DNA from 2 places in the Leucobacter sp. UCD-THU genome. Region 2 is predicted to be linked to the other one. Evidence: predicted binding sites of a transcription regulator. Region 2 holds the regulator's gene; the other holds the start of a gene.

Region 1 (7,166 bases), on a different contig from region 2:
GAGAGGAGGGTGCTCTTCCCGCACCCCGATGGGCCGATGAGGCTCACGAACTCTCCCTCCTCGATGTCCAGGTCGATGTGCGAGAGCGCGTGCACGGACTTCGTCTTCGTTTGATACGTCAGACTCAGATCCTTGATCGCGATGTAGGTCATGAGGGGGTCACCACAGCTTTCCGTGTCGTTTCGAGGTCTCTCGGTCGCGCAGCCCGCTCAGTCGAGCGGCTGCGGCTTCCAGGCGTCCTCGGGCAGGTAGTCGTTCGTGTAGATCTCGCTCACCGAGACCTCGGATCCGAGCACCTCGCCCGCGAGCAGACTGTCCGCGAGGGCCTGCCAGGCGGTGTCGTCCATCCATCCCCAGCCGTGCTCGTCGGTGCGGTCGCTGTACATCAGCTCGTGCGACGCCTCCAGGGTCTTCAGCAGGAACGCCGCGTCCGTCTCCGGGCGCTGCTTCACGTAGATGTCGACGACGGCGTCGAGGTCCTCTGCGGCGGTCTCGTACCCGCGCATCGTGGCCTCGAGGAAGCGCGAGACGGCGTCGGCGTGATCGGCCAGGTACGCGTCGTTCGCGAAGATCGAGTGGCCGAGGATCGGCTGCTCCTCCGTGCTGAAGGAGAGGAATACGGGGTCGACGCCCTCGTCGGCGAACTGGATCACGTGGTGGTTGTTCTGACCGGTGCAGGCGTCGGCCGCCCCGGAGAGCACCACCGTGCACTTGGCCTGCGGGTCCACGAACGAGAGCGCGAGATCGCTCTCCGAGTCGAGGCCCGCCTCGGCGAGCTTCGATCGGAGCATCGCCTGCTCGGGGCTCGCCGCGGCCGTCGAGACGGTCTTGCCCTCGAGGTCCTCGAACGACTCGATGCCGCTGGCGGCCGGCGCGATGACACCGGAGGAGGTGCGCTGCAGGTGGTTGGCGACCACCGTGAACTCGAGGCCCGAGTCCACTCCGCTCAGGATCGTGTCCGGGCCGGCGAGGCCGAGGTCGCTCTCGCCCGCCGCGACGGCCTGCACGGTGGCCGTGGAGCCCGAGAGGAACTGGAGCTCGACGTCGAGGCCCGCCTCCTCGTAGTATCCGAGCTCATCGGCGACGACGATCCCGTCCCATTCCGCCACGGGGTAGGTCCAGTGGAGCGCGAGCCGCAGCTTCGTCGGCTGCTCGCTCTCGGAGTCCGGGGCGGGCGAGCCGCCGCCGGAACAGGCGACGGTGGCTGCGATCAGGACGCCGGCGAACACGGCGCCCACTGCGCGGATGGTTTTCATGGTTTCTCCTCATCATCGAGTTTTGGCTACCAAATCCGTATTGTGTATACAGTAAAGCATAAATGGATCGCAAATGTTACACTTTTATTAAGAAGCCCGAACGGGCTGGAGCGATAGGAGAACAGTGAGCAGGACACGCAGCGGGACCACCGACGAAGACGTACTCGAAGCGGTCCGCGATCTCCTGACCACCGGTCAGCTGCGCCCCGGACAGGCCATCCGGCAGGTCGAGCTGGCGGAGCGCCTCGGCGTGAGTCGCGTGCCCGTCAGAGAGGCGCTCAAGACCCTCGAAGCCGTCGGGCTGCTGCAGCACACCGCGAACCGCAGCTACATCGTGTCCAAGCTGAGCTTTCGCGAGATCGAGGAGATCTACCGGCTCCGGGAGATCCTCGAATCCGACGCCATCCGCCAGACCCTCGCGCAGGGCGCCTCCCGGCAGCTCATCTGGAAGATGGAGCAGGCGCACGAGCGAGAGCTCGCCGCTCCCGGCGGCGACATCATCCTGAGCACCAAGCTGAACCGCGAGTTCCACTTCCCCGTCTTCGACGGCGCGACCGCCGCGCAAGTGCGACTGATCAGACAGCTCTGGGACTGCACCGACCCCTACCGCATCCTCTACTACGAGAACCACGGGCACCTCGAGAGCGCGCTGGCCGAGCACACCGAGATCCTGGAGGCGGTGAAGACCGGCGACGCCGAGCTCGTCATCGCGCTCTCCGACAGCCACCGCCAGCGCGGCATCACTCAGCTCGCCCCGATCGTCGAGTAGCGGCCGGCGGGCCGGGCCGCTCCTCGGCGCACGCGAGAAACGCCGCCTCTGCGAGCCGCTTCCGATCCACCTTGTTCGCCGCGGCGAGCGGGAACGCGTCGAGCGGCCAGATGCGACGCGGGTGCGCGAACGGCTCGAGCCTGCCCAGCACGTGCTGCTGCAGGGCGCGCTCGTCGAATTCGAAACCCGGGCTGACCAGCACGAACGCGACCGGCTTCCGCCCCTTCAACGCGTCCGGCACGGGCAGCACGACCGCGGAGAGGACCGCGGGATGCGCCTCCAGCGCCTCCTCTACCGCCTGCGGGTAGACGGTCTCGCCGCCGCACTTGAAGACGTCGTCCTCGCGCCCCGCGAACCAGAAGAACCCCTGGTCGTCCACCTCGAACAGATCGCCCGTGTGATGGAACCCGTCGGACGTGATGGGAGGCACGAGATCCGGGCGATTCCGATAGCGCATCATCATCGAGGGACTGCGCACCTCCAGGACCCCTCTGCCGCTCGTCGGCTCGCCGTCGGAGTCGACCAGGCGGATCCGGGGCACCCGCCGCGCGGCGCCGACCGACCCGAGGGGCGTCGGAAGGCCGTCCGGGTGGGGGCCGAACACCCCGGGCCCCGACTCCGTGGTGCCGTAGGAGGTCGTCACCGACGCTCCGGGGAACCAGCTCTCGATCTCGGCGAGCATCTCGTGGGAGGAGGGCGCAGAGCCCATCGTCACGCGCGCGACGCTCGACAGATCCAGCTCCCCGAGGAGATCGTGCTCCCTGCCCAGCATCGCGAACATCGGCGGCACACCCGTGAGATCGGTGACGCGGTGGCGCTCCACGGCGCCGAGGAAGGCTCGCGACTCGAATCTCGGCATGACGACCAGGGTTCCCCGCTGCGAGACGCAGGACAGGGCGAACATGAGCGCCGCGATGTGATTGAGCGGAGCCGCCACGAGCATCCGCGTCTCGGGCCGGGCGACGGCGGGCGCGACGGTCTCGACGATCCACCTCAGCGTGCGATTGCCGAGTTCGACACCCTTGGGCTGCCCCGTCGAGCCCGACGTGTAGAGGATGAGGCCCAGCTCGTCGTCCGGGCGCCGCACCGCCTCGCCCCCCGCCCCGCCGCTCCCCCGCTCTTCGGCGTCGCCTGGCTCCAGCAGCGGCAGCGCCGAGACGCCCCACTCCGAGAGCGATGCGATGCGCGGTCGGTCGGCGAGCACCGTGTGCAGGTCGGCGTCGGCGACGATGAACTCCACGCCGGGCCGAGGCAGCTTCACGCTGATCGGCACGGGCACCGCCCCCGCGTGCACGACCGCGGCGAAGGCGGCGATCCAGGCGATGCCGTTATCGGCGAAGATGCCGATCGCGCGGCCCGGCCTCAGCTCCGCCGAGTACTCCGAGAGCATCCGGTCCCGCAGCAGAGCCAGTCGGCGCAGCGTGCAGCGGTGCTCGCCGGTCTCCGACATCTCGATGACCTCCGCCTCCGCCGAGTCGGGGATGAGCAGCCGCTCCCACGCAGTCGATTCGTTCCCGGTTCCCATCTCTCGCCTCTCCTCGTCCCGCTTCACCGCGCGATCGCGAAGGTCGCGAACGCGCCGCTCGCCATCGCGACGAGCACTCCGTCCTCTCGGAGCACTCGCGCCTCCGCCACCGTCAGCGTCCTGCCCTTCCGCACGAGCGAACCCGTCGCCGTCAGCGGTTCCTCCCGAGTCGGCGCGAGGAACCGCACGTTCAGGTCGACGGTCGGGGCGGCCGCGCCGAACGCCGCCATCACGGCGCACTCCGCGGCGAGGTCGAGCAGCGCGGCGATGACGCCTCCGTGCGTGTGACCGCCGTCTCCGCCGTTGCCCCAGCTCGGCACCCACTCCACCCTGAGACGCACCGATCCGTCCGGGTCGATCCCCGTGAGCCGGGCCGGGAGCCACGCCTGGAACGGAGCATCGTCGATCACGTCCGAGATCCGTTCGAGGATCTCCGCCTCGTTCTCGGCCCCGCTCATCGGTCTTCGTCGCCCCAGGGATCGATCAGGATCTTCCCGATCACCTCGCGATCGCGGATCCGCCGGAGTCCCTCGACCGTCTGGCTCAGCGGCAGCACGTCGCTGATGCAGGGCTCGAGGCGCCCCTCCGACACGTCGGCCAGCAGCGCGACGATGTCCTCCGGACCGTATCCGTTCGAACCGATCACCTGAAGCTCGTAGGTCCAGATGTACCGCAGGTCCTCCTCGGGGGCGTATCCGGCGGTGGCTCCGCACGTCAGGATCCTGCCTCCGAGCGCGGTCGACTTCAGCGTCGGGCGCCACGTGTCTCCGCCGGTGAAGTTGATGACGACGTTCATGCCGGTGCGGTCGTCGAAGCGGCTCGGCTTGCCGTGGTGCTCCACCACCCACGCGAAGATGTCCTCTTCGCGGTAGTTCAGCACTTCGTCGGCCCCGAGCGCCAAGAGCGCCCGGCCCTTCTCCTCGCTTCCGACGGCGGCGACCACGTGCGCGCCGAGGCGCTTCGCGAGCTGCACGCAAGCGACGCCCACCCCGCCGGATGCGCCGAGCACCAGCACGCGGTCCCCCGCGCGGATCGCCCCTTTGCCGATCACCATGCGGTGCGCGGTGCCGTAGGCGACGGGCAGCGCCGCCGCGAGGTGCTCGCTCACGTCGTCGGGAAGCCTGATCAGCAGGCGGGCGTCGACCTCCACGTACTGCTGGAGGCCGCCATCGTACACCTCTCCGATCAGGCCCAGCTCCGGCAGAGAGGCGAGCCAGGGCATCACGACGACGCGGTCTCCGACCGCCCACTCGGCGGCGACGCCCTCGCCGACCTCGACGATGCGGCCCGCCACGTCGATACCGGGCACGACGGGCATCGGTATGGTGATGCCCGGCATCCCGCGGACGGTGAAGATGTCGTGGTAGTTCAGCGACGACGCGCCGACGCGCAGCACCACCCTCCCGGGCCCGGCTGCGGGTCTCGCTCGGTCATCACGGATCTGCAGAACATCGATATCCCCGTGCTCGGGCAGGACGACAGCGCGCATTCAAGACTCTCCTTCGAGTGGCAACACCCGAAGAATACATCACTTTGAGAAAAATAAATACTGATACTTAAAACTGAATACTCTTTACCTCGACCGCGGGAGACCGTCCGGCTCGGGCGAGGCTCCTCGCACACGCATACAACGAGGCCGGGCCCCGATCCATGAAGGATCGGGGCCCGGCCTCGTGCGGGAGGGAGCGCTCAGCGCTCGACCACCGCGAGGATGTCGCGCGCCGAGAGCACGAGGTAGTCGTCGCCGCCGACCTTCACCTCGGTGCCGCCGAACTTCGAGTAGATCACCACGTCGCCGACGCTCACGTCGAGCGGAATGCGGGTGCCGCTGTCGGCGACGCGACCGGGACCCACGGCCACGACCTCGCCCTCCTGCGGCTTCTCCTTGGCGCTATCCGGAATCACCAGACCGGACGCGGTGGTCTGCTCTGCCTCGACCTGCTTGATGACGATACGATCCTCGAGCGGCTTGATGGCTACCGACACGGTTGACCTCTTTCCAATGTCTGAAGGTTCTCTCGCGCCCGCCCCATGCGAGCGCGCCTAAGCAGAGTTTAGAACCCCCGTTGGCACTCTCGCAAGGGGAGTGCCAACGCGGCGCCGTCGGATCGCCCAAAGCGAACGGGATCCGTCACCCGACGACACGCACTCGCCCACGCCAGCCTATCGCCGCCTAGAATCGAAGTGACAGCCGATGCGCATCACGGCGGATCGGCGCCCCAACCGCTCGAGGAGCAGTCATGACCACCCCACACCCTCCCCAGCAGCCCGGAACGCCCCACGCCGCATATCCGCAGAACCCGCAGGGAGCGCCCGCGGCCCCTCAGTTCCAGCAGCCGGTCCAGCAGCCCGCCGCATATCGGCCCCAGGCCTCCACGGCCACCACGCTCGGCGCCACCAACACCTACGCCGTGCTCGCGATCATCTTCGGCTTCCTCGTGCCCATCGCCGGCATCGTGTTCGGCCACATGGGCCTCAACCAGATCAAGCGCAACGGCGACCCCGGTCGCGGTCTCGCCCTCACCGGCCTGATCGTGGGCTACGCCTACTTCGCGTTCATCGCGATCTTCATCGTCGTCTACATCGGGTTCATCGCCATGATGATCGCGGCCATGGGCAGCGCCTTCTCGGGATCCGACTACTACTACTGAGCCGCCGCCTCGGCCGCGGTACACCGCCCAACGAAAGGAACACGCAGTGTCCCAGAACCAGCCGCCCGCGGGCGACGCCTCCCAGCCCCAGCAGAACGCCTCAGCCGCCCCCGGCGACCCGGGCCAGCAGCCGCAGTACGCCGCCCCGCAGCAGCCCCAGTACGCGCCGCCGCCGCAGCCGGGCTACCCGCAGGCTCAGCAGCCCTACGCCGCTCAGCAGCCCTACGCGCAGCAGGCCCCCTACCCGCAGGCGTACGCCGCCGCGCCGCCCACCAACACCCTGGCGATCATCGCACTCATCAGCTCGTTCTTCATCTCGCTGGCGGGCGTCATCTGCGGCCACATCGCGCTGAAGCAGATCGAGCGCACCGGCGAGAGCGGCCGCGGCCTCGCGCTCGCCGGCCTCATCATCGGATACGTGGGTCTCGCGATCGGCGCGATCGTCGTGCTCTTCTACGTGATCCTCATCATCGGTCTGGCCTCCTCCTCGAGCTACTGACGATGGCGGCAGCCGCGCCGACCCCGAGCATCGCAGCCCCCGGCTGGCAGGAGCTCGTCACCCCGGCGGGTGGCGAGCTCCTCGCTCGTATCACCGGCGAACTGCAGCACGGCCGCGCACTCGACCGGATCGCGCGCGACCTGCGCTCCGAGGGCGCCGATCCCGCGCTGCTCGCCGCCGCGCTCACCCAGACCGATCTGCGCTCGCGCGCGGCGGCCAAGTTCGGCGAGAGCGCCTCGCACATGCTCTTCACGCGGGCGGCCCTCGAGCAGGCCACCCGATCGCGTGCGGCGGAGCTGCACGCAGCGCGGTTTCGAGCGGCCGGCTGCCGCTCGGTCGCCGACCACGGATGCGGCATCGGCGCGGAATCCCTGGCCTTTCTCGAGGCGGGTCTCGACGTGCATCCGGTCGAGCTCGATCCCCTCACCGCCGCCTTCGCGCAGCACAACCTCGCCCTCGCGGCGAA
Region 2 (7,166 bases):
TGGGTGATGTCGCCCGTGACCACCATCTTCGATCCGTAGCCGAGGCGGGTGAGGAACATCTTCATCTGCTCGGGCGTCGTGTTCTGCGCCTCGTCGAGGATCACGAACGATTCGTTGAGAGTGCGCCCGCGCATGTAGGCGAGCGGTGCGACCTCGATGGTGCCGCTCGCGAGCAGCTTGGGCACGACCTCGGGGTCCATCATCGAACCGACAGCGTCGAACAGGGGGCGCAGGTAGGGGTCGATCTTGTCCTCGAGCGTGCCTGGCAGGTAGCCCAGCCGCTCGCCGGCCTCGACGGCGGGGCGCGTGAGGATGATCTTCGCGACCTCGCGCCGCTGCAGGGCCTGCACGGCCTTCGCCATCGCGAGATAGGTCTTGCCCGTACCGGCGGGGCCGATGCCGAAGACGATGGTGTGGTCGTCGATGGCGTCGACGTAGGCCCGCTGCCCGCGGGTCTGGGGCCTCACGGCGTGTCCGCGCACCGTGAGGATCGGTTCGCTGAGCACCTGCGCCGCGGTGGGACCGTTGCCCTCGTGCACCATTCGGGTGACCTCTTTCACATCGTGGCGCGAGACGGCGCCGCTGAGCTTCGCGATCTGCAGGATCTCCTCGACCACCTGCTCCGCCGTGCGCACGGCTGAGGCGGGGCCCCGCATGGTGAGCACCTGATCGCGGGCATGGAACGAGACGAGCGGATGCTGCGCCTCGAGGTCGGCGATGAGCTGGTCGCGGTGGCCGAGGAAGGACGCCAGGTCGACGCCCGCCAGCAGCACCGTGCGCTGCAGCTCGGGTTCGGAACCCGCCTGCGGGGCTCTGCCTTCGCCCGTCGATCGCGCGTCAGTCGAGTTCACGGACTCCCTCTCTAGGATCCAATGAGCGAGCGCTCCTCGAACTCGCCGGCGAGCACGTGCGCGTGCACGTGGAACACCGTCTGACCCGCGCTCGCCCCGTTGTTGAAGATGATCCTGAACTCGCCGTTCGCGCGCTCGTCGGCGAGGCGCTTCGCGACGGCGATCATCTCGGCGAGCAGCTCGGGATCGGCCGCCGCGAGCTCGGCGACGTTCTCGTACTGCGAGGTCTTGGGGATCACGAGGATGTGCACCGGCGCCTGCGGCGCGATGTCGGGGAACGCGATGACGCGCTCGGTCTCCGCGAGGATCTCGACCGGGATCTCGCCGGAGGCGATCTTGCCGAAGATGGTGTCCTGTGCCATGGGTCCAGTCTAACGCCGCGCCGCCGAGAGCCGGGCGTGCGCCGCCGACACTCGCACGCGCTACCAGCGCCCGAGGGCCGCGCCGAGCACCGCGAGCGCTGCCGGGCCGGCCGACGATGTGCGCAGCACCGTGTCCCCGAGCACGAGCACACTCGCGCCGGCCGCCTCGAGCGCGTCGAGCTCGCCATCGGCGAAGCCGCCCTCGGGGCCCACGACGAGCACGATCCGCTGCGCCGAGCGGGCCGCCGCTCCCCCGGCCCACGCCACGAGGCGCCGCCCGCTCCGCGGATGCAGCGCCACGACCTCCGCGTCGGCCTCCGTCGCCATGCGGCACAGATCATCGAGCGACACGGGTGGCGCCACCCGCGGCACGCGCGCCCGCAGCGACTGCTTGGACGCCTCGCGCGCGACCCGCGCCCACTTCGCGACGCCCTTCGCCGACTTCTCGGAGCCGCCCGCGCCATCCCAGCGCGACACCGATCGCGCAGCCTGCCAGGGCACGATCTCGTCGACGCCGAACTCGGTGGCCTGCTCGACCGCGCGCTCGTCGCGGTCGCCCTTGGCGAGCGCTTGCACGAGCACGAGGCGCTGCGTCGGCTCGGGCGCCGCCTCCACCCGCTCGATGCGCACGGCGAAACGATCCTTCGCCACCTGCTCGGCCACCCCCGCGCCGAGAGTGCCTGCGCCGTCGCCCAGGAGGATCCGTTCCCCCTGGCGCAGCCGGCTCACCCGCACCGCGTGGCGCGCCTCGTCGCCCGTCACCTCGACGAGCGCGCCCGGTGCGAGCTGCCCCGCCGCGAGATCCTCGCGGTAGTAGAGGTTGGCCATCGACCGCTTACCCCTGGCGGAAGAAACGGTCGCGCAGCTTGCCGAAGAAGCCCTGCTGGAACTCGCCGAGGTGCGGCGGCTCGTCGCTGCGCAGCGAGGCGAGCTGGCGCACGAGATCCTGCTCCCGCTTCGACAGCTTGGTGGGGGTGTTCACCTGCACGGCGATCTTGAGGTCGCCGCGGTTCGTGCTGCGCAGCGCCTGGATGCCGCGCCCGCGCACCGTGAGCACGTCGCCCGACTGGGTGCCCGGTGCGACCTCGACCTCCACCTCGCCGTCGAGCGCCTGCAGCTTCGCCGCGGTGCCGAGCACCGCGTCGGTCATCGAGACCTGCATCGTGCAGAGCAGGTCGTTGCCGTCTCGGCTGAACACGTCGTGGTGCATCACGCGGAACTCGATGAACAGGTCGCCGTTGGGACCGCCGCCCGGGCCGACCTCGCCGCCGCCGCGCATCTGCAGGCGCGTGCCGGTGTCGATGCCCGAGGGGATGTCGACGGGGATCGTGCGGCGCTCGCGCACGCGGCCCTTGCCGCCGCACTCCACGCAGGGGTGCTCGATGACCGTGCCGTAGCCGTGGCAGCTGCCGCAGGGGTGCATCGTCACGACGTTGCCGAACAGCGAGCGCACCTGGCGCTGCACCTGGCCCTGGCCGCCGCACACGTCGCACGTCACCGGATGGGTGCCCGGCTGGCAGCAGCTGCCCTGGCAGACCTCGCACAGCACGGCCGTGTTGACCGTGATGTCGCGCTGCACGCCGAAGATCACGTCTTCGAGGGAGACGTCGACGCGGATCATCGCGTCGTCGCCGCGCTCGGAGCGGGGGCGGGGGCCGCGCTGCGCGCCGCCGAAGCCTCCCCCGAAGAAGGTCTCGAAGATGTCGCCGAAGCCGGCGGCGCCGCCCTGGCCGCCTCCCATGTCGTAGCGCTGCCGCTGCTCGGGGTCGCTCAGCACGTCGTAGGCGTGGGTGACGTCCTTGAAGCGCTCTGCGGCGTCGTCGCTCGGGTTCACGTCGGGGTGCAGCTCGCGCGCGAGCCGGCGGTAGGCCTTCTTGATGTCTTCGGGCGTCGCCTCGCGCGGCACGCCGAGGGTCTCGTAGTGGTCGGCCACGTTGTGCTCCTCAGGGGTGTTGTTCGGTGAAAATGACGACCGGGCGAGACGGGGCGGGCGCCCCGCCGAGCTACTGCTCCTCGCCCAGGAAGCGGTTGAGATAGCGGGCGACCGCGCGCACGGCCGCGATGTTGCCGGCGTAGTCCATGCGCAGGGGCCCCAGCACGCCGAGACGCGAGACCGAGTCGGCCTCCTGCTCGTAGCTGGACGCGATCACCGAGGTGGCCGCGAGGCCGTAGGGGGCGTTCTCGCGGCCGATCGACGCGGCGACGTCGCGGCCGTCACGGGCGAGTTCGCCGAACAGCCGCAGCAGCACCACCTGCTCCTCGATCGCCTCCAGCACCGCGGGCAGCGAGCCCGCGAACTCGCCTGGCCGCGACAGGTTGGCCGCTCCGGCCACGGCGATGCGCTCGCTGCGGTTGGCCTGCAGCTGGCTGGCCACCACCGAGAGCACCCGGCGCACCAGCTCCGCCTCGGCGGGCTGCGCCCAGCCGTCGACGCCTTCGACGAGGCCCGTCACGGCGGCGACGGCCGTCTCCACGTCGGATCCCACCGCGGCCTCGGCGATCCGCTGCCTGAGACCGTGCACCCAGGCCTCGGTCACCTGCGAGGCCGGCAGCCACGCCACCTGCTGCTCGACGACGCCGCTGCCGAGGATGAGCACGCACAGCACCCGGTCCTCGCCGACCGCGACGAGATCGATGTGGCGCACCACTGTGCGCCGCAGCGACGGGTACTGGGCGACGGCCACCTGGTTGGTGAGCTGCGCGAGCAGCCGCACGGTGCGGGCCATCACGTCGTCGAGGTCGCTCGACTCGCCCAGGAAGCGCTCGATGGCGGATCGCTGCGCCGCGCTGACCGGGCGGATCGTCGCGAGCGTGTCGACGTAGAGCCGGTAGCCCTTGTCGGTGGGCACGCGCCCGGAGGAGGTGTGGGGCTGGGCGATCAGCTCGTCCTCTTCGAGCAGCGCCATGTCGTTGCGGATCGTGGCGGCGGAGACGCCGAAGCTGTGGCGGTCGACGATCGCCTTGGATCCGACGGGCTCATTGGAGGAGACGTAGTCGCTCACGATCGCGTGCAGCACCGCCAGGCTGCGCTCCGACACCATGTGACGCCTCTCCTTCTTGGCACTCGCCAACTCAGAGTGCCAAGTCTATCGCAGGCCGCACCGCGCTGCCGGCAGCGAATCACGCCGTCGGCGAAACCCAGCACGCGGGTGCGGCGGGAAGCGGCAGGGACCGGCCGCGACCCCCGAGCCGTCGGAAGCCGATCAGGACCGTCAGCCGAGGAGGCGGTGCACGACAGTGTCGGCGAGCAGGCGACCGCGCAGCGTGGGCACCACGCGCGCGATCCGCCCCGGCCCGGCGATCGCGGCCCGGCCGTCGATGAGCCCGTCGGCGATGAGCTGCGGGATCGCGCGGCGCTCATCGGGCCGCAGCACCTCGGCGGGCAGACCGTCGGCGATCCGCGTCTCCAGCAGCACGCGCTCCTCGCGGCGCGCGTCCTCGCTCAGCGTCTCGCGCGCGTGCGCCGGCGAGATCCCCGCCTCGATGCGCTGGGCGTAGGCGCCGGGGTGCTTCACGTTCCACCAGCGCACGCCGCCGATGTGGCTGTGGGCGCCAGGGCCGGCCGCCCACCAGTCCTCGCCCGTCCAGTACGAGAGGTTGTGCCGCGAGCGGGTCTGGGGGGTGCGCGACCAGTTGCTGATCTCGTACCAGGAGAAGCCCGCGGCGGCGAAGCGGGCGTCGGCGAGCTCGTACATCTCGGCGTGCAGGTCCTCGTCGGGCTCCGGCACCTCGCCGCGCCGGATCTGCGCCGCGAGCTTCGTGCCCGCCTCCACGATCAGGGCGTAGGCCGAGATGTGATCGGGGTCGGTCGCGAGCGCCGCGTCGATCGAGCGCTCCCAGTCGGCGAGCGACTCCCCCGGCGTGCCGTAGATCAGGTCGACGCTCACCTGCAGTCCCGCCTCGCGCGCCCACCGCGTCACGAGCGGGATCCGCTCGGGCGTGTGCGTGCGGTCGAGCGTGGCGAGCACGTGCGGCACCGCCGACTGCATGCCGAAGCTGACGCGGGTGAACCCCGCCTCCGCGAGGGTCGCGAGGTAGGCCGCGTCGACCGAATCGGGGTTCGCCTCGGTCGTCACCTCGGCCCCGGGCTCGAGACCCCACTCATCGCGGATCCGGCCGAGCATCGCCGCGAGATCGCTCGCGGGCAGCAGCGTGGGCGTGCCCCCGCCGAAGAAGACCGTGGACGCCCGGCGATCCGGCACCCCCGTCCGCCGCAGCACCTCCGCGCCGAAGGCCAGTTCGCGCTGCACCTGGCCGGCGTAGTCGTCGCGGCGGGTGCCGCCGAGCTCGCTCGCCGTGTAGGTGTTGAAGTCGCAGTACCCGCAGCGCACCCGGCAGTAGGGCACGTGCACGTAGACGCCGAAGCGCCGCTCTTCGGCGCCGTCGGCGACGCCGGAGGGCAGCGAACCGTCAGCCGGGGCGGGATCGCCCTCAGGCAGAATGCTCGGCATCGTCACCCGCATCCGCGCTGTCTCGGTCCGCGACCTCGGGGGCGACGGCGGCCGGGGCATCGGCGGCGGAGTCAGAGGCTTCGGCGTCGGGCTCGGGGGCCGCTTCGCCGGCGGGCTCGGGCTCGCCGGCGGGATCGGCCGGAGTGCCCGGATCCGCTGCGATGGCGGCGGGCCCGGCGAGATCCGCGACCGGCGCCGCACCCGGTGCGAGCGCCGCGAGCTGCGCCTTCACGGCCTCGACGGCGACGCGCAGATCGGCGCGCGCCTTGAGACCGAGCAGGCCGCTCTTCGGCGCTGCGAGGAAACCGCGCGCCACCGCCCAGACGGTGTCGTCGTCACGATGCTCGATCGTGAAGAGCTGCTCGCCCACGGCGCCCGCCTCATCGCAGGTGCCCCAGGCGAAGCCCGAGCGCCGCTCCTCATCGACGGTGTAGACGATGAGCACGCTGCGCGGATCCTGCCCCGGCGCGTGCAGCACGGCCGTGGTGCCGGCCACCAGGTACGGCTCTCCGTCGGGGCCGAACTGCTCCTCGACCTCGCCGGCGGCCTGCGGCTGGCCGCCGTCGTCGAAACTCACCCCGGCGTAGCGCGCACCCGAACCGCGCACCACATCGGCGACGGCGACGCCGCTGCCGCGCTGCGCACCCCAGGTCATCAGCAGGCTCGACGCCAGCAGGTAGCGCTCCTGCCCGCTGCCCAGGCGCAGCGACTCCTCGTAGGGCGTGGTGCCCTCCGGCGGGAAGCGCAGCAGATCGGGGGCCTTCGAAGCCCCCACCGCCGCGTAGGCGACCGGCATCTCGATGTGGCTGCTGCGCCGCGCGGGCTGCTCGTTGCTCATCGTCCGCCCCTTACTTCTTCGCGGTTTCCTTGCCGTCGACATCGCCCGAGAGCGCGGCGATGAAGGCCTCCTGCGGCACTTCGACGCGGCCCACCATCTTCATGCGCTTCTTGCCCTCCTTTTGCTTCTCGAGCAGCTTGCGCTTGCGGCTGATGTCGCCGCCGTAGCACTTGGCGAGCACGTCCTTCCGGATCGCGCGGATGGTCTCGCGGGCGATGACGCGCGCGCCGATCGCGGCCTGGATGGGCACCTCGAACTGCTGGCGCGGAATCAGCTTGCGCAGCCGCTCGGCCATCATCGTGCCGTAGTGGTAGGCGTTGTCGCGGTGCACGATCGCGCTGAACGCGTCGACCTTGTCGCCCTGCAGCAGGATGTCGACCTTCACGAGGTCGGCCTCCTGCTCGCCCATCGGCTCGTAGTCGAGGCTCGCGTACCCCTGGGTGCGGCTCTTCAGGTGGTCGAAGAAGTCGAACACGATCTCGCCGAGCGGCATGCTGTAGCGCAGCTCGACGCGCTCGCCGAGATACTCCATTCCCAGGAGGCTGCCACGCCGGCTCTGGCAGAGCTCCATGATGGCGCCGACGTAGTCCTTCGGGGCGAGGATCGCGGTCTTCACGACCGGCTCGCGCACGCTCGCGATCTTGCCGTCGGGGTACTCCGACGG

The links. Region 2 encodes HrcA, which represses chaperone genes, less so after heat shock. Its sites were predicted from a motif close to TTNGCACTCGNNNNNNNCGAGTGCNAA; they were not measured.
Region 1: groES (co-chaperone GroES) is a predicted target of HrcA. The motif match lies at 5,617-5,643, and genes of this name have one in related genera.

The regions. Positions count from the first base shown of each region.
Region 1 covers NZ_KB714605.1:175,879-183,044, forward strand. The annotation lists gene H490_RS30225 (ABC transporter ATP-binding protein) at 1-152, opposite strand, end outside; gene H490_RS30230 (ABC transporter substrate-binding protein) at 210-1,256, opposite strand; gene H490_RS30235 (GntR family transcriptional regulator) at 1,381-2,025, shown strand; gene H490_RS0116425 (class I adenylate-forming enzyme family protein) at 1,997-3,550, opposite strand; gene H490_RS31255 (PaaI family thioesterase) at 3,574-4,008, opposite strand; gene H490_RS30245 (zinc-binding dehydrogenase) at 4,005-5,039, opposite strand; gene groES (co-chaperone GroES) at 5,240-5,536, opposite strand; gene H490_RS30255 (DUF4190 domain-containing protein) at 5,791-6,201, shown strand; gene H490_RS30260 (DUF4190 domain-containing protein) at 6,248-6,700, shown strand.
Region 2 covers NZ_KB714604.1:367,104-374,269, reverse strand. The annotation lists gene H490_RS29170 (PhoH family protein) at 1-851, opposite strand, end outside; gene H490_RS29165 (histidine triad nucleotide-binding protein) at 863-1,213, opposite strand; gene H490_RS29160 (16S rRNA (uracil(1498)-N(3))-methyltransferase) at 1,274-2,041, opposite strand; gene dnaJ (molecular chaperone DnaJ) at 2,049-3,146, opposite strand; gene hrcA (heat-inducible transcriptional repressor HrcA) at 3,217-4,254, opposite strand; gene hemW (radical SAM family heme chaperone HemW) at 4,426-5,664, opposite strand; gene H490_RS32860 (DUF1990 family protein) at 5,645-6,502, opposite strand; gene lepA (translation elongation factor 4) at 6,513-7,166, opposite strand, start outside.